3 regions of the Paenibacillus sp. SEL1 genome follow, and region 1 is predicted to be linked to each of the others. Evidence: predicted binding sites of a transcription regulator. Region 1 holds the regulator's gene; each other region holds the start of a gene.
What was found. Region 1 encodes Rex, which represses fermentation and respiration genes when NADH is low (regulators of the CRP and FNR family bind a similar motif). Its sites were predicted from a motif close to TTGTGAAATATTTCACAA; they were not measured.
Positions count from the first base shown of each region.

Region 2: pflB (formate C-acetyltransferase) is a predicted target of Rex. The motif match lies at 2,851-2,868, and genes of this name have one in related genera.
Region 3: ACYCSE_RS13425 (DoxX family membrane protein) is a predicted target of Rex. The motif match lies at 1,752-1,769, and genes of this name have one in related genera.

Region 1 is NZ_CM137723.1:5,362,187-5,370,319, reverse strand. It holds gene panB (3-methyl-2-oxobutanoate hydroxymethyltransferase) at 1-448, shown strand, start outside; gene panC (pantoate--beta-alanine ligase) at 445-1,383, shown strand; gene panD (aspartate 1-decarboxylase) at 1,376-1,759, shown strand; gene ACYCSE_RS24545 (tetratricopeptide repeat protein) at 1,842-2,474, shown strand; gene dinG (ATP-dependent DNA helicase DinG) at 2,630-5,497, shown strand; gene ACYCSE_RS24535 (redox-sensing transcriptional repressor Rex) at 5,542-6,195, shown strand; gene ACYCSE_RS24530 (amidohydrolase) at 6,182-7,483, shown strand; gene ACYCSE_RS24525 (cell wall elongation regulator TseB-like domain-containing protein) at 7,521-8,045, shown strand.
Region 2 is NZ_CM137723.1:5,518,253-5,526,385, forward strand. It holds gene pflA (pyruvate formate-lyase-activating protein) at 1-504, opposite strand, end outside; gene pflB (formate C-acetyltransferase) at 556-2,817, opposite strand; gene adhE (bifunctional acetaldehyde-CoA/alcohol dehydrogenase) at 3,146-5,758, opposite strand; gene ACYCSE_RS25360 (Crp/Fnr family transcriptional regulator) at 6,017-6,733, shown strand; gene ACYCSE_RS25365 (DODA-type extradiol aromatic ring-opening family dioxygenase) at 6,874-7,641, opposite strand.
Region 3 is NZ_CM137723.1:2,919,019-2,927,151, reverse strand. It holds gene ACYCSE_RS13435 (DUF47 domain-containing protein) at 1-342, opposite strand, end outside; gene ACYCSE_RS13430 (DUF3048 domain-containing protein) at 531-1,625, opposite strand; gene ACYCSE_RS13425 (DoxX family membrane protein) at 1,875-2,393, shown strand; gene ACYCSE_RS13420 (dioxygenase family protein) at 2,552-3,343, opposite strand; gene ACYCSE_RS13415 (alpha/beta hydrolase) at 3,436-4,260, opposite strand; gene ACYCSE_RS13410 (hypothetical protein) at 4,532-4,831, opposite strand; gene ACYCSE_RS13405 (hypothetical protein) at 5,029-5,460, shown strand; gene ACYCSE_RS13400 (ABC transporter substrate-binding protein) at 5,622-6,569, opposite strand; gene ACYCSE_RS13395 (FecCD family ABC transporter permease) at 6,699-7,724, opposite strand; gene ACYCSE_RS13390 (FecCD family ABC transporter permease) at 7,724-8,133, opposite strand, start outside.

The sequences.
Region 1 (8,133 bases):
AATTGGCGGCTATCGCATTCAAGGCAAGGACGAAGCGGACGCACGCCGGTTAATGGCGGACGCCAAGGCGCTGGAGCAGGCGGGTGCTTTTGGCGTTGTATTGGAACTGGTAACTGAGGAAGTGGCAACAGCGATTTCTAAAGAGCTTTCCATTCCAACCATTGGAATTGGTGCTGGACGTGGATGTGACGGTCAGGTACTCGTTTATCACGATCTGATTCAGTACGCATCGCCTTATTTCAGCAAACGCTTTGTTAAAACCTATGCCGATGTAGGCGGCTTGATCCGCAGCAGCATTGAGCAGTATGTGAGTGATGTAAAAGGGCGGGCATTTCCGGCCGCGGAGCATGTGTTCAGCGCGGATGACCGCGTTGTGGAATCCCTGTATGGTAAGGCAAAAGGACAGACACAGGAACAAGCTAAGGAAAAGGTGGAATCACGATCATGATCATCGTAAGAGAAGTGGCTCAGCTGCGCAAGATTATTGCTGAACGTCGGCAGCTTGGGACAAGCGGGACAAAAAAGGTACACGGTTCTACCTCTTTACAGCAACATAAAGTCGGCTTTGTACCAACCATGGGATACCTGCATGAGGGGCATGCGAGCTTGATGCACAAGGCGCGTGAAATGGCGGATACGGTGGTGCTTAGCATTTTCGTAAATCCGATTCAATTTGGACCGAATGAAGATCTAGACAGCTATCCTCGCGATGAAGCTCGTGATTTGGAGGTAGCGCGGCGCGAAGGCGTGGATATTGTTTTTTTGCCAACTGTAGCAGAAATGTATCCACAACCAACCCAAACCAAAATTCGTGTATCCGGTTTGACAGATCGTTTGTGCGGTGCTTCCCGTCCAGGCCATTTTGATGGTGTGACTACGGTGGTAGCCAAGCTTTTTAACATGATAGGTCCTGATTTGGCTTTCTTTGGAATGAAGGATGCGCAGCAGGTTGCTGTGCTCCAGCAGATGGTGACTGATCTCAATATGAACGTGATTATCGTACCTTGTCCCATCGTCAGAGAGGCGGATGGTTTGGCCCTCAGCTCCCGTAATGTGTATTTAAGTGCAGAACAGCGCGAGCAGGCGTTGGTGCTGTCTCAGTCACTGCGTAAGGTGCAAGAAGTGAGCGAAGATATAGTAACAAACACAATTACGATTCGTCAGCTACATCAAATGGTGGAGTCCACCATTACTTCCTCTCCTTTAGCAGACATTGATTACATTGAAATATTAACTTTTCCCGGTCTGGAGCCCCTTCTTCCCGAGCAGCGGCTATGTGATGTTCAGGAAGACGTCATCGTAGCGCTGGCTGTGAAATTTGGCAATACCAGACTGATTGACAATATAAGAATACAGAATGCGGAGGTGCTTTCCCATGTTTAGAACCATGATGAAATCCAAAATTCACCGCGCTACGGTTACGGAAGCTAACCTGAACTATGTGGGGAGTATCACTATAGATGAAGATCTCATGGAGACATCGGATTTGTTGGAGAATGAAAAGGTTCAAATTGTAAACAATAACAATGGAGCTCGACTGGAAACCTATGTTATCCCCGGACCGCGTGGGAGCGGCGTAATCTGTCTCAATGGTGCGGCAGCCCGTTTGGTGCAGCCTGGTGATACAGTCATTATTATTTCCTATGCTTCCATGTCGAATGAAGAGGCCAAAACATACAAACCAACAGTGGTATTTGTTGATGAACATAATAAACCAGCCCAAACGATGAACAAAGAAGTACACGCGACGATCATGTAATGAATGGGAGTGCGGATGAAACCCGTCTTTTAAGCGAAAAATGTGAGTGTATTAATCCATCTTTCATAAGGGCGGGATGCACATGTTCCAGCATGTATTCGCAGAAATGAACAGCATGTTAGATGATATCGTGAAGCATTACCCATCAGCCCAGGGCTCCCGCAGGCAGGAGCTGCTACAGCACTGGAGTCTGCTGCGGAGAATGAGTGACGGAATTATGGATGAGTGGCTGGCCTTTGAGGAAAAAATGGTTTGCCTGCGTGCGGCCGGGTTTTCCGCGGAGACCGATATGTCTGACACGGAGTTACCTGAAAAAGAGCTGCCAGCTTTTAATCGGGGGCAAGGGTATTATCGATTACTCATGTACCCTGAGGCGATCCAACAATTTGAGCAGGTACTACAGCATTTTCCGAACAGCTGGCAGAGTCGCATGTATATGGGAATGGCCTATTTTCAACTAGATGATCCAGCAGAGGCTGTATGCCATTTTCAGGAGGTGCTGGACCTGACTGAGCAGGCAGGACTGAAGGCGGTCATCTATAATGCGCTAGGCTGTCTGTTGGCAAAGCAGGCTGACGTAGAGGAGGCGCAAAAATGTTTTGCTCTCGCACATCAGTTCGATCCTGCGTTACCCGAGCCGCTGCACAATATGGAAGCCTGTCTGTCCGGTACCGAAAAGCTTCGATACGACAGCTCCATGATGACCTGGATGTAGTTGTCAGACACCGAGCAAGACGATGCATGCCCACCTCTCAGGCGGCGTGTGCATCGTCTTTTTTGGCTGTCTTAATTTCCAAACAGGCGATCTTCTGCTATGCTAATATACAGAGTTATTATTTTTGTAAGTGTCATAAGAAAGGATTAGCCCGAATGAAATTTGCGGTATTGGATTTTGAAACGACAGGCACCCAGTCCGCGGATGACATCATTCAAGTCGGACTTGCAATTATAGATCATGATAACAGCATTTCCCGTGTTTACGGCTCTTATGTAAACCCTGGCAGATCTATTCCCCCTTTTATCACCGGGTTGACCGGAATTACAGACGATGACGTCAAGGATGCTCCTGCACTTGAAGAAATGATGATGGAGCTCGTGCCTATGCTGGACGATGTTGTACTGGTCGGTCATAATGTGGCGTTTGATTTTAATTTTTTGCAAAACGCTCTGGATCGGTGCGGTTATTTGCCGTTTAGCGGAAGAATCTTGGATACAATGGATTTTCTGAAAATTATGTTTCCATCGCTATCTTCGTATCAGTTGGGTTTTGTGTCTTCTGAGTTTGGGCTGGCGCATGATCGCCCTCACCAAGCAGACAGCGACGCGTTGGCTACGGCTGAGGTGTTTTTAAAGTGTCTGGGTGAGCTTCAAGCATTACCTTTGATAACGATACAGCGGCTTAGCGATTTGTTTGCAGAGGAAGACAGTGACCTTGGATGGTTTCTTGATGGGGTGCGTGAAGAGAAAGAGCTTCATCCTATTCAGGATCTGGAGGGACATCAGTTTTTTCGTCAGCTTGCGCTAAAAGTGGAAGATTGGACGGAGCTAGCTGCTCCGCGTAGAGAAGATGACCCGAATCCACTGTCAGGTGTTTCCTTTGAGGAGTACATGGATGATGTGCGGGACAATTTGCGTTCATCCTTGAGCCAATATGAGGAGCGCGAGGCGCAGATACAGATGATTGAGGGTGTAAATCAGGCACTGAGTGAAGACAAGCACCTACTGATCGAAGCAGGTACAGGAACAGGGAAGTCCCTCGGCTATTTGCTCCCATCGCTGTATCACAGTGTGAAAAAAGGACAGCGAGTTATGGTAAGTACACATACGATCAACCTGCAGGAGCAATTACGCGAGCGCGACATTCCGATGCTGACCAAGGTGATTCCGTTTCCGTTCCGGGCTGCTATTTTCAAGGGTCGGGGACATTATTTGTGTCTGCGTAAGTTTGAACATAAAATAAACAGAAGAGACTTCGCGACACCGAAGGAAGATTTAATTACAGCTGCTCAGATGATCGTCTGGTTGACGCTAACAGAAACCGGTGATGATGAAGAACTGAATCTGAGCAACCGTGGTGGAGATTTCTGGGAAACGGTGGCGAGTGATTCAGAGTCCTGTCTTGGTCGTTCTTGCCCATGGTTCCGCAAATGCTATTATCATCGTGCACGCCATGAAGCAGGGATAGCGGATGTTGTTATTACGAATCACTCTAAGTTGTTTACAGACGTCAAAGCTAGTCACCAATTGTTGCCGAGCTATGAACATCTGGTGATTGATGAAGCCCATCACCTGGAGGAAGTAGCTGGTAAGCACCTAGGTATGCATATGAAATATTTCACACTCGTGCATACACTGACGCGACTGTTCAAAGACAGCAAGAATGGACAACTGCCTTCACTTCGTCAACAGTTGGCGAAATCGGGGCACGAGAAGTCGACGGATTGGGCCTCAACCATCGATCAGATGTATCCGCTCGTGTTAGAGGTTAAGGAAACTTGGGACCTGCTAAGCGACAAGCTGTTTGGCATGTTGCCAGAACGAAGCGATGCGACACCAGGTGAAACAGGACAGTTTTCTTCCCGTCTCAAACCTTCAGCCAAGCCTGCAAAGTGGGATCAGGCGGGGGCTTTGGAAAATCAGCTATATGTAACGATGAGTGAAATTTTGCGCAAGGGTGACAAGCTGATGCTGGACGTCAAGGAAGAACATGACGATTATGCGGCGGATAGCCTTATTACAGATATCACGGGTCTGCTCAAGGATCTGACGGGGATTCGAGAAAATTTGCGCTTTTTTATGCGACTCGATGATGAAACAACCGTATACTGGCTCGAAGCGAGTGGGCAATTCCGCAGTAAATCATTACAATTTTATGCGGTGCCCGTCGATGTGAGCCGCCAGTTGAAAGAAATGTTTTTTGACAAAAAAAGAAGCATTATTCTGACGTCTGCTACCTTATCGGTAGATAAGTCGTTTCAGTACATGATCGATCAGCTCGGCTTGCAGGAAGCCGCAGATCAAGAGCGGCTGATGACTTCGCAGCTCCCGTCACCCTTTAATTACAGGGATCAGGTGTTGCTGGTCATTCCACGGGATTTCCCAAGCGTGAAGGGCAGTGTAGGAGATGCACACTTTGTAGATATGCTCGTTAGCTCTCTAGGAGCGACTGCTCAGGCGACGCGGGGGAGAATGCTCGTTCTGTTTACTTCCTATCGGATGCTCCGGCAAGTGTATGAGCCGCTCAAAGAGGCCTTAGCATCCAGCGAAATTACTGTGCTGGGACAAGGTGTGGACAGTGGGAGTCGCAGCAAGCTAACCCGCCGTTTTCAGGAAGCCAAAGCTTCTGTATTGCTGGGAACCAGCAGCTTCTGGGAAGGTGTCGATATTCCGGGGAAGGCTCTGACTTGTCTGGCCATTGTTCGCTTGCCATTTCAACCGCCGAATCACCCGTTGCTGGAGGCAAAAAGCGAGCTGCTCCAGCAGCAGAAGAAGAATCCATTTATGAAGCTGTCTGTACCACAAGCGGTCATTCGCTTCAAACAGGGATTTGGTCGGTTGGTTCGTACAGCGAGCGACCACGGGGTCGTTATCGTTTACGATACGCGTGTGATCGAATCCTATTACGGAAAGCACTTTTTGTACTCGTTACCGGGACCAAAAATGGAGCATATGCCATCGGAGCAAATGGTGCCCCGCATCGCCGAATGGCTCCAATCCGCCCCGGAGACCGAGGCATAACGGACGGACACTAAGTATGTTCGTTACAATTAGGGGGAGCAAGTATGAAATCAGATAAAATTTCAGAGGCTGTCGTACGGAGGTTACCCGTATATTTACGTTATCTGAATGCACTTCACAAACGGGAGGTGGCTACGGTCTCTTCTCAAGAGTTGGGACAGAGGCTAGATTTGAACCCGGCCCAAATCCGTAAGGATCTCGCCTATTTTGGAGATTTTGGTCGGAAGGGTATCGGTTATGATGTTTCTTATCTAATTGAGAAAATACGCCATATCCTGAAAATCGATCAGCAAATTAATGTAGTATTGGTCGGAGCGGGTAATCTGGGGCAAGCCCTTTCGAATTATAACGCTTATTTAAAAGACAATATGAAGATTGTAGCGGTATTTGATGCGTTTCCGGATAAGGTAGGGACCAAGATCAATACATTGGTCGTGCAACCGATGGATGAACTGGAAGCGACTGTGAGAGAAAAAAACATTCGAATCGGGATTATTACCGTACCTGATTTTGAAGCACAGCACGTGGCTGACAGGCTTATTGAGAGCGGAATTGGAGCGATCCTGAACTTTGCACCGACTACTCTCAAGGCACCGGCCAACATTCGGATTCATGCCACAGACTTTACAACTGATTTGCTTAGCCTCGCTTATTATTTGGAGGACGGAAAGGAAGAAACACAATATGACAGTGAATAAATGGATGATTAAAAACGGCTCTTTTGCCGTAAATGGACCAGAAGCTGGGGTAATCCATGGTTTTATGATTGTGGAAGATAGCCGCATTACTTACATTGGCGAGACTTTGCCTTCGGGTGAGGAAGAGACGGAAGCGATCGATGGTAAGGGGCTTTTGTTTTTACCTGGTCTGATTAATACTCATGGTCATGCGGCGATGTCTCTGCTGCGTGGGCATGGAGATGACTTGGCACTTCAAGTATGGCTTCAGGAAAAAATGTGGCCTATGGAAGCCAAGTTTACATCTACGGACGTGTACTGGGGTACGTCGTTGTCTGTGCTGGAAATGCTGAAAGGTGGAACAACGACCTTCCTGGACATGTACGATCATATGGATGAGGTGGCTCGTGTGGCTGAAGAGTCAGGTATTCGTGCAAGTCTGATGCGTGGAGCAATTGGACTATGTTCGGAGGAAGAACAGCGAATCAAGCTGGCTGAGGCCGTGACTTTTGCACGTAACTGGCATGGTAAAGCAGACGGGCGTATTACAACGATGATGTCACCGCATGCGCCATACACCTGTCCACCTGCGTTTATTGAAAAATTCGTACAAGCTGCGCATGATCTGGATTTGCCGCTGCATACGCACATGTCTGAGACGATCGCCGAAGTGGAGCAAAACGTACGTGACTACGGTTTGCGTCCAGTTGCACACTTGGATAAGCTTGGCTTTTTCTCCCGTCCTTCGCTTGTTGCGCATGGCGTTCATTTGAATGACGAAGAAATAGCTTTACTGGCTGAACGTGGTGTAGCGGTTTCGCACAACCCAGGTAGCAACTTGAAGCTGGCAAGTGGTGTGGCAAGAGTGCCTGAATTGCTGCGTGCAGGGGTTACCGTTTCTCTCGGAACGGATGGTCCTGCCAGTAATAATAACCTGGATATGTTCGAGGAAATGCGTCTGGCAGCACTTATTCACAAGGGTGTATCTGGTGACCCTACGGCAGTTCCTGCGAGTGAAGCGCTGCGTCTGGCAACAGAATACGGTGCAAAGTCAATTGGTTTAAAAGAAGTAGGAGCGTTGGCAGCAGGCAACAAGGCTGACTTTATCGCGCTGGATCTGAATCAGGCACATTTCTTGCCGCGTACAGATCTTATTTCCCATGCGGTATACTCAGCAAGCGCCAAAGACGTGGTTCACGTATGGGTAGACGGTCGTCAGGTTGTGAAAAACGGCGAATGCCTGACTATGGACGAGGAACGCATCAAACATGAGGCACAAGCCGCCTTTGAAGGGCTGCTGTCGCGCTAATTCAGGTGTCACATCCCCTTAGAGAGGAAGCACGGGTTTGAAAAATAAGAAAAAGTGGATAGCGGTCGCCATTTTGGCCGTAATACTGATCCTGGTCAGCATTTTCTGGTATTATTCCTATGTTACTCAAGACCAGGTGGCTGAGAAAAATGCCGCTATCATTAAGGCCAAGCAATCAGGTGGTCTAGTTAGCACGACTCAAACATGGAAGTCTGTGTGGGATCAGGTATATTGGGTGGTTCAAGGGAAAAATGCACAGAATGAAAATATAATGGTGTGGGTTCCTTTTCAAAAAGTGGAAGGACAACCTAACGTACCTGCCGCAGATAATAGCGGTGTTCACACCGAACTGCTGAAGAATGGAGTCGATGAGCAAAAAATGACGGCAATAATTCAGCAGCAGCTTCCAGGTGTAAAAATTGTAAGGCTTCAGCCGAGTGTGTTCAATGGCGAATATGTGTGGCAGTTGTTTTACGATGATGGAAGTCATCATTACTACAGCTTTTATCGTTTCTTAGATGGGGTAGCGACGGGTGTAAAATATACTTTGCCCAATAACTAGCTGGTTGAGGATTAGCAGATGTGGAATGAATGACTAGTAAATAATTGAAAGCTTAAGAAAAAGACGTAAATGCGATGAAATTCGTATT
Region 2 (8,133 bases), 160 kb from region 1:
AAATACGTGTCTAATCCACATTTTGCGCCCTTGCTCAGACAACCAGCGAGCCGTACTCAGCATACGGTCGTTAGACTTGCCTGTAAGCTTAATATGCTTGTCATTGTCAATATGCTTAATATCCAGTAGCACCAAGTCTGTTACGTCCAGCAGTTCATGGATGCGGCCCGCGTCATTAAATCCGTTACTGTCCAGTGTCGTGTGCAAATTCCACCGACGTTTCACTTCTTTGAACAGCTCTGCGACAAAATGAGCTTGCAGCGTCGGTTCTCCACCGGATACGGTCAATCCGCCTCCGGAAGAACGGTAATAGGCTAAATACGGCTCAATCTCAGCCAATACCTCCTCCAACGTCATCGGATTACCTTCATTCAAGGCCCAAGTGTCCGGGTTATGGCAATATTGACATTTCAACAAGCATCCTTGCATAAAGAGCACGAAGCGGATGCCGGGACCATCGACGGTCCCGAAGGTTTCCAATGAGTGTATGTGACCTTTCAACATGTTGCATCATCCTTCCCGCATCCGCTATGCGTGCGTCATTGTAATACTTATTTACATTGTACCGTGGAAAGTACGGTTAATAACATCCAATTGTTGTTCACGAGTCAGCTTGATAAAGTTAACGGCATAGCCGGAAACACGAATCGTAAGCTGTGGATAGTTTTCTGGGTGCTCCATTGCATCCAACAGTTGTTCGCGAGCAAACACATTGACATTCAGATGATGTGCGTGGCTTCCAAAGTAGCCATCCATCATCGAAACAAGGTTTGTTTTACGTGTTTCTTCTTCTTTACCCAGTGCTTTAGGCACGATGGAGAAGGTGTTCGAGATACCATCCAGACTGTGTTCATAAGGCAATTTGGCTACGGAACTCAGAGATGCCAAAGCACCTTTTTTATCACGGCCGTGCATTGGGTTTGCCCCTGGTGCAAACGGTTCGCCTGCTTTACGTCCATCCGGTGTTGTACCTGTTTTCTTACCGTACACCACGTTGGAAGTAATAGTCAGTACAGATTGAGTAGGAACCGCATTACGATAAGCTTTATGCTTGCGAATCATGCTCATGAAGCTTTCTACCAGTTCCACAGCGATGTTATCTACACGGTCATCGTTGTTACCGTAGCAAGGGTATTCGCCTTCAATTTCAAAGTCAACAGCAATCCCTTTTTCGTTACGGATTGGTTTAACTTTTGCAAATTTAATGGCACTCAAGGAGTCGGTAGCAACTGACAGACCCGCAATACCACAAGCCATGGTACGGAGAATATCACGATCATGCAACGCCATTTCAATGCGTTCGTAGCTATATTTATCATGCATGTAGTGAATAACATTCAAAGTGTTCATGTACAGTTTTGCCAACCATTCCATCATAGGTTTGAAGCGGCTCAACACTTCTTCATAATCCAGAACTTCACCTGTAATGGCTGGGAATTCAGGCCCTACTTGAACGCCAGATTTTTCATCTTTACCACCGTTAATTGCATACAGCAGAGCTTTAGCCAAGTTGGCACGAGCACCAAAGAATTGCATTTGCTTACCGATTTTCATTGCCGATACACAACAAGCAATACCATAATCGTCTCCATAAATTGGACGCATCAGATCGTCATTTTCGTACTGAATGGAGCTAGTCTCAATAGAAACTTTCGCACAATACTTTTTGAAGCCTTCAGGCAATTTTTCCGACCACAGTACAGTCAGGTTCGGCTCCGGTGCAGGTCCCAGATTGTAGAGGGTGTGCAGGAAACGGAAGCTGTTTTTAGTTACCCGAGTTTCTCCAGTTACGGACATACCACCAATGGACTCAGTAACCCAAGTTGGATCTCCACTGAACAGTTCATTATAGTCAGGTGTGCGCAAGAACTTAACAATACGCAATTTCATAACAAAATGATCGACCAGTTCTTGAGCTTGTTCTTCTGTCATTGTACCCTCTTCCATATCACGTTGAGAGTAAATATCAAGGAAGGAAGATACACGTCCTAAGGACATTGCTGCACCATTTTGTTCTTTGATTGCTGCAAGATATCCAAAATATACCCATTGGAAAGCTTCTTTCGCATTGTTAGCAGGTTTGGAAATATCAAAACCGTGCTCAGCAGCCATTTGTTTCAGTTCATTCAAAGCACGAATTTGTTCGGAAATTTCCTCACGAAGACGAATTACGTCTTCTTCCATGGAATCAACTTCAAGGCTTTTCAGTTGCAGCTTTTTATCTTGGATCAAGAAGGCTACACCATACAAAGCTACACGACGATAGTCACCGATAATACGACCACGACCGTATGCATCTGGCAGACCAGTAATGATACCAGCTTTACGGGCTGCTCTCATTTCATCTGTATAAGCGTCAAATACACCTTGGTTGTGAGTTTTACGAATATGAGTGAAGATATCAATGATACTTTCTGGTACTTCAAAACCATAGGCTTTACAAGCGTCGATCATCATCCGAATTCCACCAAACGGCTGCAAAGAGCGTTTGAATGGAGCATCTGTTTGTACACCGACAATTTGCTCTTTATCCCGGTCTAGATAACCCGGTTTATGTGAAATAATAGTGGATGGCGTATTCACGTCTACATCAAGCACGCCGCCGTTTGCCAGCTCTTTTTTAGTAAGATCGGATACAATATCCCACAATGCAGTTGTGTTGGCGGTAGGACCAACCAAAAATTCTTCATTGCCAACATAAGGTAAGATATTAGTTTCAATAAAATCGTTGACGTTGACTTCTTTAGTCCATTTGCCTTTTTTAAAACCTCTCCAGCCAGATTGTTGCTCTTGTAATTCTCTCTCAATCACCGACATGTAAATCCCTCCAAATTGTTTGGTCTTCCGGACTTGTGATTTTTTTCACGATAAAGCTATTTCTTGAGCCCGGCCTTTTCACCGATGCCTTACGCTCAGTGTCGGGACCTTTCTTACACCCTTATTGTAGAATAATGATAGAGTGTAGTATGTGACAAAAATCACAATATGAGTGATTTTTGTCACTTTATTTTCCCTAGCTTCACGCCTATATCCTTAGCCTTGCCGTTCACCTCCCTTCCCAAACCAACAGGCCCTCTATATAGAGAGCCTGCATCGGTATTGAACGAGAAAATGCTTTTTCACAAGCCTCTTCGTACCTATTATATTATTGGTCAAAACGTCCGTAGAAGGCATTGCGATAGACATCAGCCAACTCAGTAACCAGTGGCAACTTCGGATTCGCAGTTGTACATTGATCTTCAAATGCGCGGTCAGCCAGATAGTCTACACGTGATTCGAAATCCTTTGCATCGAAACCGATTTGTTGGAACGATTCCTCGATACCAAGTGTTTTGTTCATTTTACGGATCGCTTCGATCAAGCTGTTAACCCCTTCTTCGGTGGTGCGTGCAGGCAGTCCCAGTATGCGCGCGATTTCTGCATAACGCTCATCCGCAACAAAGTGCGAATATTTAGGGAACGAAGCAAATTTTGTCGGTTTTTTCGCATTATAGCGAATGACGTGCGGCAATAAAATGGCATTCGTGCGGCCATGCGCTGTATGGTATTGTCCACCCCATTTATGTGCAAGACTGTGGTTAATGCCCAAGAATGCATTAGCAAATGCCATACCAGCAAGTGTAGAAGCATTATGCATTTTTTCACGAGCCAGCTTATCACCAGTCAGAGCCGATTGTTCTAGGTATTGGAATACCAATTGAATGGCTTTAATTGCCAGACCATCTGTGTAGTCATTAGCCATTACGGACACGTAAGCCTCGATAGCATGTGTCAGAACATCCATACCTGTGTCCGCTACAGCTGTTTTAGGTAGCGAATATACAAACACTGGGTCAATAATTGCCACATCAGGAGTCAACTCATAGTCAGCCAGTGGGTACTTCGTGTCGCCCAGGTTTTTGTCCGTAATTACTGCGAACGATGTAACTTCGGAACCTGTACCCGAGGTTGTAGGGATAGCTACAAATTGTGCTTTTTGGCCCAGACGTGGGTACTTGTAAATCCGTTTACGGATATCCATGAATTTTTGTTTTAAATTATTGAAATCAGTATCTGGATATTCATAGAACATCCACATGCCTTTAGCAGCATCCATTGGGGAACCGCCGCCCAGTGCGATGATGCAATCCGGTTGGAAACGTCTCATCATTTCAGTACCACGTTCTACCGTAACTGTCGATGGATCTGGCTCTACTTCAGAGAACACTTCGATAGCTACTGGTGTTTGGCGTTGATGCAGATAATGAATAACACGATCTACATATCCCAGTTGTACCATCATAGGGTCTGTGATAATGGCTACACGTGTGATATCAGGCATTTTAGCAAGATACTGTGTCGAGTTTTTCTCAAAATAGATTTTGGAAGGTACTTTGAACCATTGCATATTCACCGTCCGTTTCGCCACCCTTTTCACATTAATCAAATTGACTGCCGATACGTTCGACGAAGTCGAGTTACGACCATACGAACCGCAACCGAGTGTCAACGAAGGAAGGTTGGTGTTGTAAATGTCGCCAATCGCACCATGTGTGGAAGGTGCATTTACAATGATACGTCCTGTTTGCAGACGGTTTGCGAAGCGAGCGATAACGTCCTCATCGTTCGAATGAATAGCGGACGAGTGGCCCATGCCCCCGAATTCCACGACTTCAGCAGCACGTTGAATACCTTGTTCCGCATTTTTTACTTTATAGCAAGCCAATACAGGACTCAATTTTTCCGCAGACAATGGGAATTTTGTTCCTACCCCTTCAATCTCAGCGACCAAAATTTTAGTTCCTGCTGGTACTGTAATACCACTCATTTCAGCAATTTTCACAGCAGACTGCCCGACGATAGCTGGGTTCACTGCACATTTCTCGACATTCATAGCTCCTTGAGTGAGCTTAGCTGCTTCTTCTTTATTTACAAAATAGCAGCCGTTAGCAATCATCAATTTTTTCACTTGTTCGAAGATTGGCTCTTCGATAATAACCGCTTGCTCGGAAGCACAAATCATACCGTTGTCGAAAGATTTAGAGAGGATGAGATCGTTCACAGCCTGCTTGATGTCTGCTGTTTTTTCAATAAAGCAAGGCACGTTACCTGGGCCTACACCCAGAGCAGGTTTACCGCAGCTATATGCCGCCTTAACCATGCCTGATCCACCAGTTGCCAGAATCAGCGCCACATCAGGGTGGTTCATCAGTACATTGGTCTTATCCATCGAAGGTGCTTCAATCCATTGAATACAATCAGCTGGAGCACCATGTTTAACAGCTGCTTCGAGCAAGACGCGGGCTGCTTCCGCACTACACGATTGAGCAGATGGATGGAAACCGAAAATGATTGGGTTACGTGTTTTAATGGCAATCAGCGCTTTGAACATCGTAGTCGAAGTCGGGTTTGTCACTGGAGTGATCCCCATGATAATGCCGACTGGCTCTGCTATCTTTTGAAAACTGTCAAAATCATTGTCCTCAATGACACCGACGGTTTTTTCATTTTTGATACTATGATAGATATATTCTGTTGCAAACATGTTTTTGGTGATTTTGTCCTCGTACACACCGCGTCCTGTTTCTTCAACAGCCATCTTCGCTAGGTACATGTGTTTATCCATCCCTGCGAGTGCCATAGCTTGTACGATTTCGTCAATCTGTTCCTGATTCATACTCATGAAAGCTTGCTGTGCCCGGTTCCCCCGGTCAATCAGCGTTTGAATATACTGCTCTGCGCTTTGCTCTTTTTGGATAACCTCGTTTTTAACAGCCATTTCCCTCATCCTCCTGTTATCTCGTGTACTATCTCTTGTTCACGCACTGATCGTAACACAGCTTTCTAAGATATATTGTGATTTTTTTCACAATCTATTTAAAATTTTATTTTATGAAGTGAATTAAATCACAAAGTTTGGAATTCTGCCACTTTTACCCCCTCTTCTTGCCCCAAAAACGCATTGCGCAGGTATATAATGAATTTGAATTGATCAAGTTGCAGATAAAAAACATAGGATACAAAGGGGAAATGGACGATGAGAAACCCTACAAATGTAATGGAAGCCCGCGGCAACACCTGTTGCTTCTCGGAGGCCAGCTTCAACCGGTTGCAAGTGATGATGAAAGATCGAGTTATGCCTGAAAGCTCGCATCTGTTCTGGGAAGGAGATACAGCGGATAAGCTGTTTTATATTAAGCGTGGACGCGTGAAAGTAACCAAAACAACGGATGAAGGTAAGGAACTTATTCTATATATGTATCAAAGCGGCGATCTTGTTGGTCAAGCTGATCCATTTTTCGGTACTAAGCATTCCTTTTCTGCTGAGGTTCTGGAAGACAGTGATATTGGCGTAATCGATCATACAGATCTGGAACTGCTTATTTGCCAGCATTGTGATTTTGCGATTGACTTTATGAAATGGATGGGTTCGCATCACCGTATTACTCAGACTAAGTTCCGCGATTTGATGATGTACGGCAAGCCAGGTGCTTTATGTTCAACACTCATCCGTCTATGCAATACCTATGGTGAGCCTCACGGCGAACATATCCTGATTCATAAGAAAATTACTCATACTGACTTATCTAATATGATCGGTGCGACTCGGGAAAGCGTAAACCGGATGCTTAGTGATCTACGTAAGAAAAATGCAGTAGAATACGATAACGGCATGATTGTTGTCAAGGATTTGGAAATGCTGCAAGGCGTATGTCATTGTGAATTGTGCCCTCGTGAGATTTGCCGGATATAATAAATCGTTATTTATGTAAAAGGGAGTGTTATAAGCCATTATAGCTTATAACACTCCCTAATTTATTTCCACTTCCCTACTTAATACAGGAGCAGTAGCGAAGCATTTTAACAATAGTCCTTCTTCTGGCAACACACTTTTTAAAACTGTAAGCATAGATAACTTAAATTCCCCATCTCATAGCTTCTATGGATGACCTTGGCTTTGTTTGCAGGATTTCCACTCCCCATCGCAATAAACAACGGTACAAAGTGCTCTGCTCTTGGTACAGCCTGACGAGCATACGGTGCTTTGCTTTTATAGTGATCCAAAGCCTCTATATCTCTACTTTGCACTTTTTCAATAATCCAATTATCAAAATCTATAGCCCAAGGTTCTGTTTTCGTTTCTCCCCATTTGACGATACGCAGATTATGAACAGTCACGCCACTGCCAATGACCAGAATATCCTGTTCTCCCAGTCCACGTAGCACTTCACCAATGACATATTGTGCTTTGGGCGAGAGATATGGATTTACAGAGATCTGAACTACCGGAATGTCTGCCTCAGGATACATACGATGCAACAATGTCCAGGATCCATGATCCAGTCCCCTCACCCGATCAGTTTGTACGTCAATACCCTTTTGTTCATATAATTTTTTCAGCTTATTGGCCAGTTCGACAGAGCCATGTGCTGGATATTTCACCGCGTACAGTTCCGGTGGGAAACCACCAAAATCATAAATGGTATCGTACACGTCATCCATCGAACTGATCGTCAACGTTTGCGCTTCCCAATGAGCAGTAAAGATAACAACCGCTTTAGGACGAATACTTTTCCCCAGTTGCTCTAAAAATGAAGTATAGTCCGTCTGTTCAATAGCAAGCATCGGTGAGCCGTGGGCCAAAAATAAAGATGGCATCATATAAAGATCCCCTTGTCATCAATAATTTATTTTATTCATTAAGTAACTTTATGTAAGTAATAGTACATAAGTAACAGAGTTATGTCAACACAGACTCCAACATACACTTAGATCAGTGATTCCATAAATAAAGATTGATATAGGTATAAAGTCATAGTAATATGTAACTAATAAATTTTAAAATTTCACTACACTTCGATACAAAGGACTGGTTTCTATGGAGATACATACTTCTAATTGCCCAAAATGTGGTTCCGTTTTTCGTCAGAACCTTAGAAACCTGTGTAGTACTTGTATTCAGGAAGAAAATATATTCTTAGACCGCTGTTCTAACTATCTATGGAAGCATCCTTCTACTCATACCCGCCAGCTCAGTGATGTAACCGGCACACCTATAGAATTACTCACAGACTGGGTAAGAGCAGGCAAGTTTCCCTCCACATACAGTCAGCTCGATTATCCTTGTGAGTCCTGCCGTTCCCCTATTTATGC
Region 3 (8,133 bases), 2.4 Mb from region 1:
AATATCAGCGAACTGCACAATATACTCGTCCGGCTCCGTAATGTTGTACATATAAAAACGAGAAGCCGTCGCTTCAAGACCGTCCAACACATCATCCATGGTTGTTGTCAGTTCCATGATGTCGTCGCGTTCCAACGGCGTAATGAAGGTCTTGTTCAGCTCAGTAATAATCGTGTGTGTGTAATCATCACACTTATTTTCATACTTCTTCATTTCATTTGTAAACAAAGTCACATCCTGAAGATTTGAAGTATGTTGGGCAAAATAATCGGCTGCTTGCACGATCGTATCTGCCATATTTTCCAACGTCTCGAAGAATATATCCTTTTTCTTCAATCTCATAACGATTACCCCTTTACGAAAATATCCGCAACCTGTTTCGACTGCAATAGACAACCTTTGCTATCTTATCACACTCATCAATGTTTTTGTAATGTTTGTAAAAGCAAATTTCATGACATACGTATACAGTGCCCGACATGGAAGGTCATTATCCGACAATTTCTTCCTAAAAAGGTGTATTTCGTTTTCTAATTTGCTGCTATGGTTACATGTTCCTTTAGTGAAGTATCTGCAGGTACCACATGTATATAGGATGTACCTGGCGTTAACGGGATTTCAACCCCATTTTTCATAAAACGAATCGCATTGCCTGGTGTTTGCTGCCATTCAGCCTGTATTAACTGTCCTTGTTGAAACACCATGGCCTGTCCACTGCCGTCCAGCTCAACACTTAATCTGCCCACATCATCCAACGTTCGATGTCTAGCGCTCATTACAATAACATTGGCTGCTGAGAGCTGTTGGTTATTATTTTGATCCACATGTGACTTTTCGTTCACAAAACGCTTATATTGTTGATTCGCTGGATTATAGGTATAAGATACCCGATAGCTTTTAAGCAAAAAACGAATTTGCAAAGATGCTGCTGTCTCGTCCACCATAACTGGGGTTTCACCGGATTTAAGGTAAGAATATACTGGAACGTCCGTATGCTTGGCATACCCTTTACTATCGCTTCCTTTGCGCAGTCTGTTCACGTCTGTGTATAAATTATGTGGAGGACGACGATCTTTGCTTCGCCAGAAGTAAGCCCCTCCATTTGAAATCTCATCCAGATGTTCCTTCCGCTGCTGCTGTAAAATCGCATAGGCATCTGTGCTTCCCCCTGCGTGTATAGGCAACGCACCATAGGTTTCGCCCAGCTCAATCAAATACGGTCGAATGCTACGGACCGGTCCGATCTTTACATCTCCACCATGACTTTGGAAAAAAGCGACCAGACGGGTAATCCCGCCTTCTGCAAGAACTTCATATACCATGTCTGCCTGGCTAAGTCCTGCCTGTGGACGTGCAGCCGGAGCATTGTTAATCATGACAGCGAGCGGCCGCTCCAAAACAGGCTGCTCCACCGGAAGACCGGTAAGCGGAGCTGTAAATGCCGGAATAGACTGCTCCTTCGGCGGTTCAAGTGCCTCCTTCTCTGTTACTTGCTTGGTCGGTTGGGGAACGGAATCAGATTCACCCGTATTCGACATAGCAGTACAAGACATCAGCGTCATGCATAACAGAGCTGAGGCCATCACACGCAACCAATGATTTCGTTGGGAAATGGGCCTGGACAAGTTCATCCCTCCACTTAGTTATTTTTCTCATTATAAGCTTTATTTCCTGTTTTTGTCTTGATTGAAGCGTAACCACTCTATAGAATACTTATCTAAAGACATTAAAATTTAAAAAATATTCAGACTTTGTGATTTTTATCACAAATAACTGTAACTGAACCTACTACAATAAAGGTGTAGCAAAGATGATCATCCCCAACAAAATGAAATACAACCAACATTATAGATTAAGAAAGAGGAGTGGTTTGAATGTTTAACAGCTGGTTACGTGAAAACAAAGTCGCAATGTGGTTGCTGACTGTAGTACGGGTTTATCTAGGTTATGAATGGATGACCCACGGACTTGAAAAGCTGACAGGTGGATTCGATGCAGGCGGATTTATCTCGGGGGCCATTGCTAAAACAGGTGGAGACCATCCCGCTGTACAAGGCTGGTGGGGATCGTTCCTGGAAGCCTTTGCCCTGCCTAATGTAGGTTTGTTTAACGTCCTGATCCCATTGGGTGAGTTCTTGGTCGGGGTTGGCCTGCTTCTCGGTACATTGACTACACTGGCTGCTTTGATGGCTATGGTTATGAACTTCTCGTTCCTGTTCTCGGGTACAGTAAGCACCAATGCAATCTACCTGCTGTTTGAAATCTTCCTTGTAGTTGCTGGTGCAAATGCCGGAAGAATTGGCTTTGACCGTTGGGTATTGCCCTTCCTGCGTGGACAGTTTCGTAAAAATAAAGATACCTTTCCAGTGGACCCTAGTCGAAAAATAGCTTAACCATCCCCAAAATAACCGTTATCCTCCGGGATAATGGTTATTTTTTTGCGCTGTTATGCTCACGATACACGTGCCTTCTAATTAATCGAAGACGCAAAATACACAAAAGAACTTCCATTCCCACACACCATGTGGATTCGGAAGTTCTTTTTTTACATTTACGTATCACTTTCTTGACCAAAAGCCCAACAATTGAGACTTAACGAGCCAAGGACATACGATTGAAAAAGCTTACGCGCGGAGCGCTCATGATCCGCAGCCCCCATCGCATAAAACAAAGGTGAAAAATGCTCTATTCCATAAGAAGGTACCGCCTGTTTGGCATATGGAGCCTTCTTGTCATATTGGAATAGGTGACGCAAATTCCAGTCTTGAAGCTGCTGTGCAATCCAGTCATCATATTGAACGGCCCAATCGGCTGGCTCACTCGTCTGCTTGAGTGTCCGCAAGTTGTGTACCAATCCACCGCTACCGATAATCAAAATCCCTTGTTCTCGCAACGGCGCCAGCATCCGCCCAATCTCGTATTGCTCCTGGGGAGCGCGCCGAGAATCAATGGATAAGGGTACGACCGGTATGTCTGCATCAGGATATATATGCCGCAAAACCACCCATGCTCCATGATCCAGTCCTCGGTTCCGAACCGGCTGGTGGAACAGGTTATGCTGACTGAACAGATGCTCTATCTCCTCATACAGCTTTGGATCGCCTGGTGCAGGGTAATCAATTGAGTACATTTCTTCGGGAAAGCCATAGAAATCGTGCAACGCTGCATGCTGATCATCCGCGCCAATACATTGATCGGGGCTATCCCAATGCGCGGAAAAAATGACAATTCCTTTGGGTCGGGGCAGGCTCGCGCCCAGCTTTGCAAGAAAGCTGGTATATGCGTTATTTTCTACAGCCAGTGTCGGTGAACCATGCGCAACAAAAATTGAGGGTAATGTCATCGCTGCCAACCTCCACACGCCAGTATAGTGTTACTCTTCCATTTTACTCCGGCGGAGGCGCAATTTCCAATACAATCCGTTATACACTGAAATCAGATCATCCAGTGCTGCCAATCCCGTTGAATATTTTCCTGTTCATCCAGCCATTCAAGTGTTCGATCAATCAGCCGTTGCCGCTCTTTACCTGACGAGAAAGTGTGATCTCCCTGGAAAATAATCTCTTTATCACAGCGTCCCTCTGGACGCATCCAGAATATCTTTTGAAACAGAAATGCATAATCCACAGGAATAATATCATCCGAGGTGCCATGAACAACGAGCACATCTCCGTTAAATTTAACGGCCTCCTGGAACGGCTGAAATTGAGCTAACGACTCAAAATAAGCAGGCGTAAACTTATAGCCCAAATAGTCGGCATGACCGGTTTTAACAGACTCATCGTACACGCTTCGCTCCGTAATTTTGACGATGTCGTTGAACGGATAGCCCACTGCGGACCAAAGAACCAGATTTTGTACTCTCTTGTCCCGTACGGCTGTGAGAAGGGCTACCGCGCCCCCCAGACTGTGACCGATCAGCGTCACCTTGGTCGGGTCAATATCCGCGCAATTGACGGCGTAATCCAACACGGTACGTGTCTGATTAATCATGGATTCTAACCCCTGCTTACCATATTCCCCCGTGCTTTCTCCACAACCGGCAAAATCAAAACGCAGGACAAAGTATCCCCCTTCGGCCAGTTCACGCGCAGTCTTGACGAATAATCGATCTACTCCGATACGATTGCCTACAAAACCGTGACATATAACAACGAGAGGAACCCTTTTCTGACGATCTCCCTCATTTGTACGGTTTGGATAATGAATTGTTGTTGCCAGTTCTTCATGTTCAAAGCGAATTCCAATTTGCCGTTCCATCCTGATTCCCCCTGTTTCAAGCTTTACTACACATTTATGAATTCAAACTCATATCGTAACGTGGAATATCCATCCAGGATATTCATTCACTTTAATTCCGATAAGTTTAATAAGATTTTATAGTAAAGTCAGTCTATCATCGCCCTGCTTCCTTGTCAACCTGTCAGTTCACATCGTTAAAAAAGTAAACAAATAGCGCTCCCCGATGCGATTCCGGAGAACGCTATACTACACTTATTAGAGTGAATCACTACATTAAAGTAGACATTCGTTATTCGTAGCTGTTCCTAAACATTTGGTGGGTCTCCGTTCGTCCCTCCCACTCCAGCTTACAAGAGGCGCCGTTATGTTCATCCTCATGCCACAGGCTGCGATAGTTCTGTGCACCTAGTTCACCCGCAAATTCTGTATCCTCAGCCACTTCGATATCGTCCAGTATACGGTACGTTGGAGATGATCCTTGAACGCTCCGGTGACTCACATTTGTAGACGAGGCCACCCCGCTATTCCCGTTCGAAGCGTTTGCCAGTCGTTTTTGGACTGAATAATCTGCCTGGTTCTCCAGTTTCATGATGCCACACCCTCTTAACGTTTATATTCAGGTTGCTCTATGTGCTCACCCTGTATCCAGTTTGAGGAGAATGCAGCGGTAATATACATTTTATAGATAAAGTCTTTTGCCATCCGACGCTTCCTCACGTATACTGTCTTTGTTACGAAATGGCGGTTCCATCAGCCCGGGATACGCTCATAAAGCAGGAGGAAGAAATGAATAAAGCAAAAAATTATACGCTTATTGCATGGATTGCCTTGTCTATGTTTTTCTTGACACAGGCAATTATCGGATGGTTTGTCACCTTTACAGGTGGGGATATCAACCCCTTTGAAAAAATCAGCCTATCCACCCTTATCATCATCGCCGCAGGAGCCATTCTACTCGTTGAAGCTCTGATGAATTTTATGGACCGTCCCGAAGAAGGCGAGGAGACACAACAGCCAGACCATGCCCCTGTAAAGCCCCAGATGAATCTTAAATCCATCTTGATGTATGTTGTGTTAGTTGTCGTGATTCTTGTCGCCGGACTGGCGCTGCGCAGTGTACTGCCAGTATTCAGAATCTCACCTTGGGTGAATTTAATTCTCGCCGCCATTGGATTTATTGGACTCAAACCGATTTTTCTCCGTAAAAAACGTTCATAGCCCGCAATTCTCATTATATGGAGCTGCCTCATTTTGGATCGCAGCAGCTCCTTTTCATTTCGATCAGGCAACCGACTTACAGCATGGGTGTGCGCCAAAAAGCCGTATTCCTGGCCTGCAAGAAGCTGCATGGGGGAATACGGCTTGATATACTTTAGAACTTATTTGGAAAATAGTTGTTCTGCATTATCCAGAGCAATTTTATGTCCCGTCGCGGAATAGTCCAGCCAAGGCTGTCCGTCCAACATGTAGACATGCCCTTGCTTCACCGCCTTGAGACCTTGCCATACTGTATTTCCTTCCAGCTGCTTGTATACCTTTTGGGCATCCGCGCCTTTACTGATGATAACAAGGATCGCATCAGCATCATAATCCGGTAAAACCTCTTGGGAAACAACCTGATAAGCCTTGTTGATCTTTTCTACACCTTTGGCTGGCTTCAAGCCCAAGTCCTGATACAGCAGCGGCCCTACCGGACGCTTCATCCCCATAACACGGACCTCTTTCGCCGTCACACGTACAGCCATAACCGTTCCGTCCCCAATTTTTGAATGAATCAGCTTTTTGACTCGTTCCTTCTGTGTATCATAATCTTTTAGAAATGCGTCTGCCTGTGCTTCATGTTTGACCATAACGGCTATTTTTTTCAATTGATCCTTCCATGTGCCTTCATCCAGATCAAAAACTTCGGTTGGCGCAATTTTTTCAAATTTGGCCACATCGGTTCCCGAATATTTTTTATCCAAGAAAATATGATCAGGTTGAAGCTCCAGTACCGCTTCCATATCCGGGTCTGTGACAACACCTAGCTTACGGGTATTTTGAAGACGATCTTTTACATGGGGAAGAAAATCCTTCACATCTCCACCAATGACCGAACCAGCCGGAGTAATGCCCAATGCCAGCAGGTTGTTCGTCAAATGAATAGACATCGAAGCAATACGCGAATCCGCACTAATGGTTGTCTGCGCACTGCCAGCCGCTTTCGTATCGGTAGCCTGCTTGTCGGCTGCTTGACCGCAAGCGGACAGCATGATCATGCATACAACAAGAGTTGTGACTACCCATGAACGTTTAAAACCTGAACCCTCAAATTTGTGCTTTCTCATGATTACTCTCTCCTATGCCACAGAAACTCTACATTATAATGATCCATATAGAAGGCTTCTACTTAGTTATTAATTTCAGCGGGTTGTATCACTTGCACCATATGATTTCATATGTACCTATTCCTTCTGTCATTTTGTTCGGGACAGCAGGAATAAAAAATACGGAGCTCCTACCACAGCAACCACCACACCTGCGGGAATCGCATTCGGCTGAAACACCGAACGCCCAATCGTGTCTGCGGTGACCAGAATGACGACCCCGACCAAACAAGCTACTGGCAGCAAATGCTGGTACATCGGCCCAACCAGACGGCGAGCCAGATGAGGTGCAATCAGCCCAATAAAACCGATGCCTCCAGCCATGGATACGCTGGCACTGGATAGAGCCACGGCTGCGCCCAGCAGTAATAGGCGCTGGTGCTTCACACTTGTGCCGATTCCAGCTGCGGTCTCGTCGCCCAACGACAGGTTGTTCAGACTACGCGTCTGCGACAGAACGTAGGGTAAAACAATGACTATCCAAGGCAGCAAAGCCGTTGCATGTATCCAGTCCCGGCCCCAAACGCTGCCGGCCAACCAACGTGCAGTAAATGCGTACGTATCCTCATCCAACCGCAACGACCAATACAGCGTTATGGCGCTAAGACCCGAGGCTACACCGATGCCGGACAAAATCAGACGCACGGGCACGATTCCTCTGCTGCGGCTATAGGACAACAAAACAATCAGCACGGCCGCAATCACACCTCCTGCAAAGGTAAACAAGGGGATCAGAACGGCGGCTGATCCCTCCAGATCGCGAAAAAAGCTAACGAACATTACCAGCCCCAACGCAGCCCCTGCGTGAAGTCCCAGAACTCCGGGATCAGCGAGTGCGTTCCGTGACAAGCCTTGCATGACCGCCCCGGCTGCACCTAGTCCCGCTCCAGCCAGCACCGTTACAGCAATACGAGGCAGACGATACTCGAACAGAACGATATGATCACGTCCACTGCCACCGCCAAACAACGTATCCAGCACGCGTAGCGGTGGAATACGAATCGTTCCGGTATTCAAACCCAAAACAAGGACGGCAAAGCTGATCCCCGCCAATACCAAACAAACGAGCCAAGCCTTTGTCGTCCTTGTATCCCCGGTCCCTAAAGAGCGTCTCACTATAAATCCCTCCTTTCCTTACGGGCGAGAAAGAGGAAAAAGGGTACTCCGATAAAAGACACCATAATTCCGATAGCTAGCTCCTCTGGTGGATTTGCCATTCTCGCTCCCAAATCTGCCAGCACCAGTAGCACGGCTCCCAATAACGCAGACAGCGGCACAATCTGGCGATAATCCACACCTATTAGCTTGCGAGCGATATGTGGGATAACCAAACCTACAAAGCCGATGGCTCCGGCAGCCGATACAGAGAGTCCAGCCAGTACTACTACAGTCAGCAGACCCAAAAGCCGGATACGCCTGAGATTCAAGCCAAGATTTAACGCCACCTCATCGCCCATCGAAATCAGCGAAATGGAACGTGCCAGCCCCATAGACCAGGCGATCACCATAAGTAAAATCGGTGCAA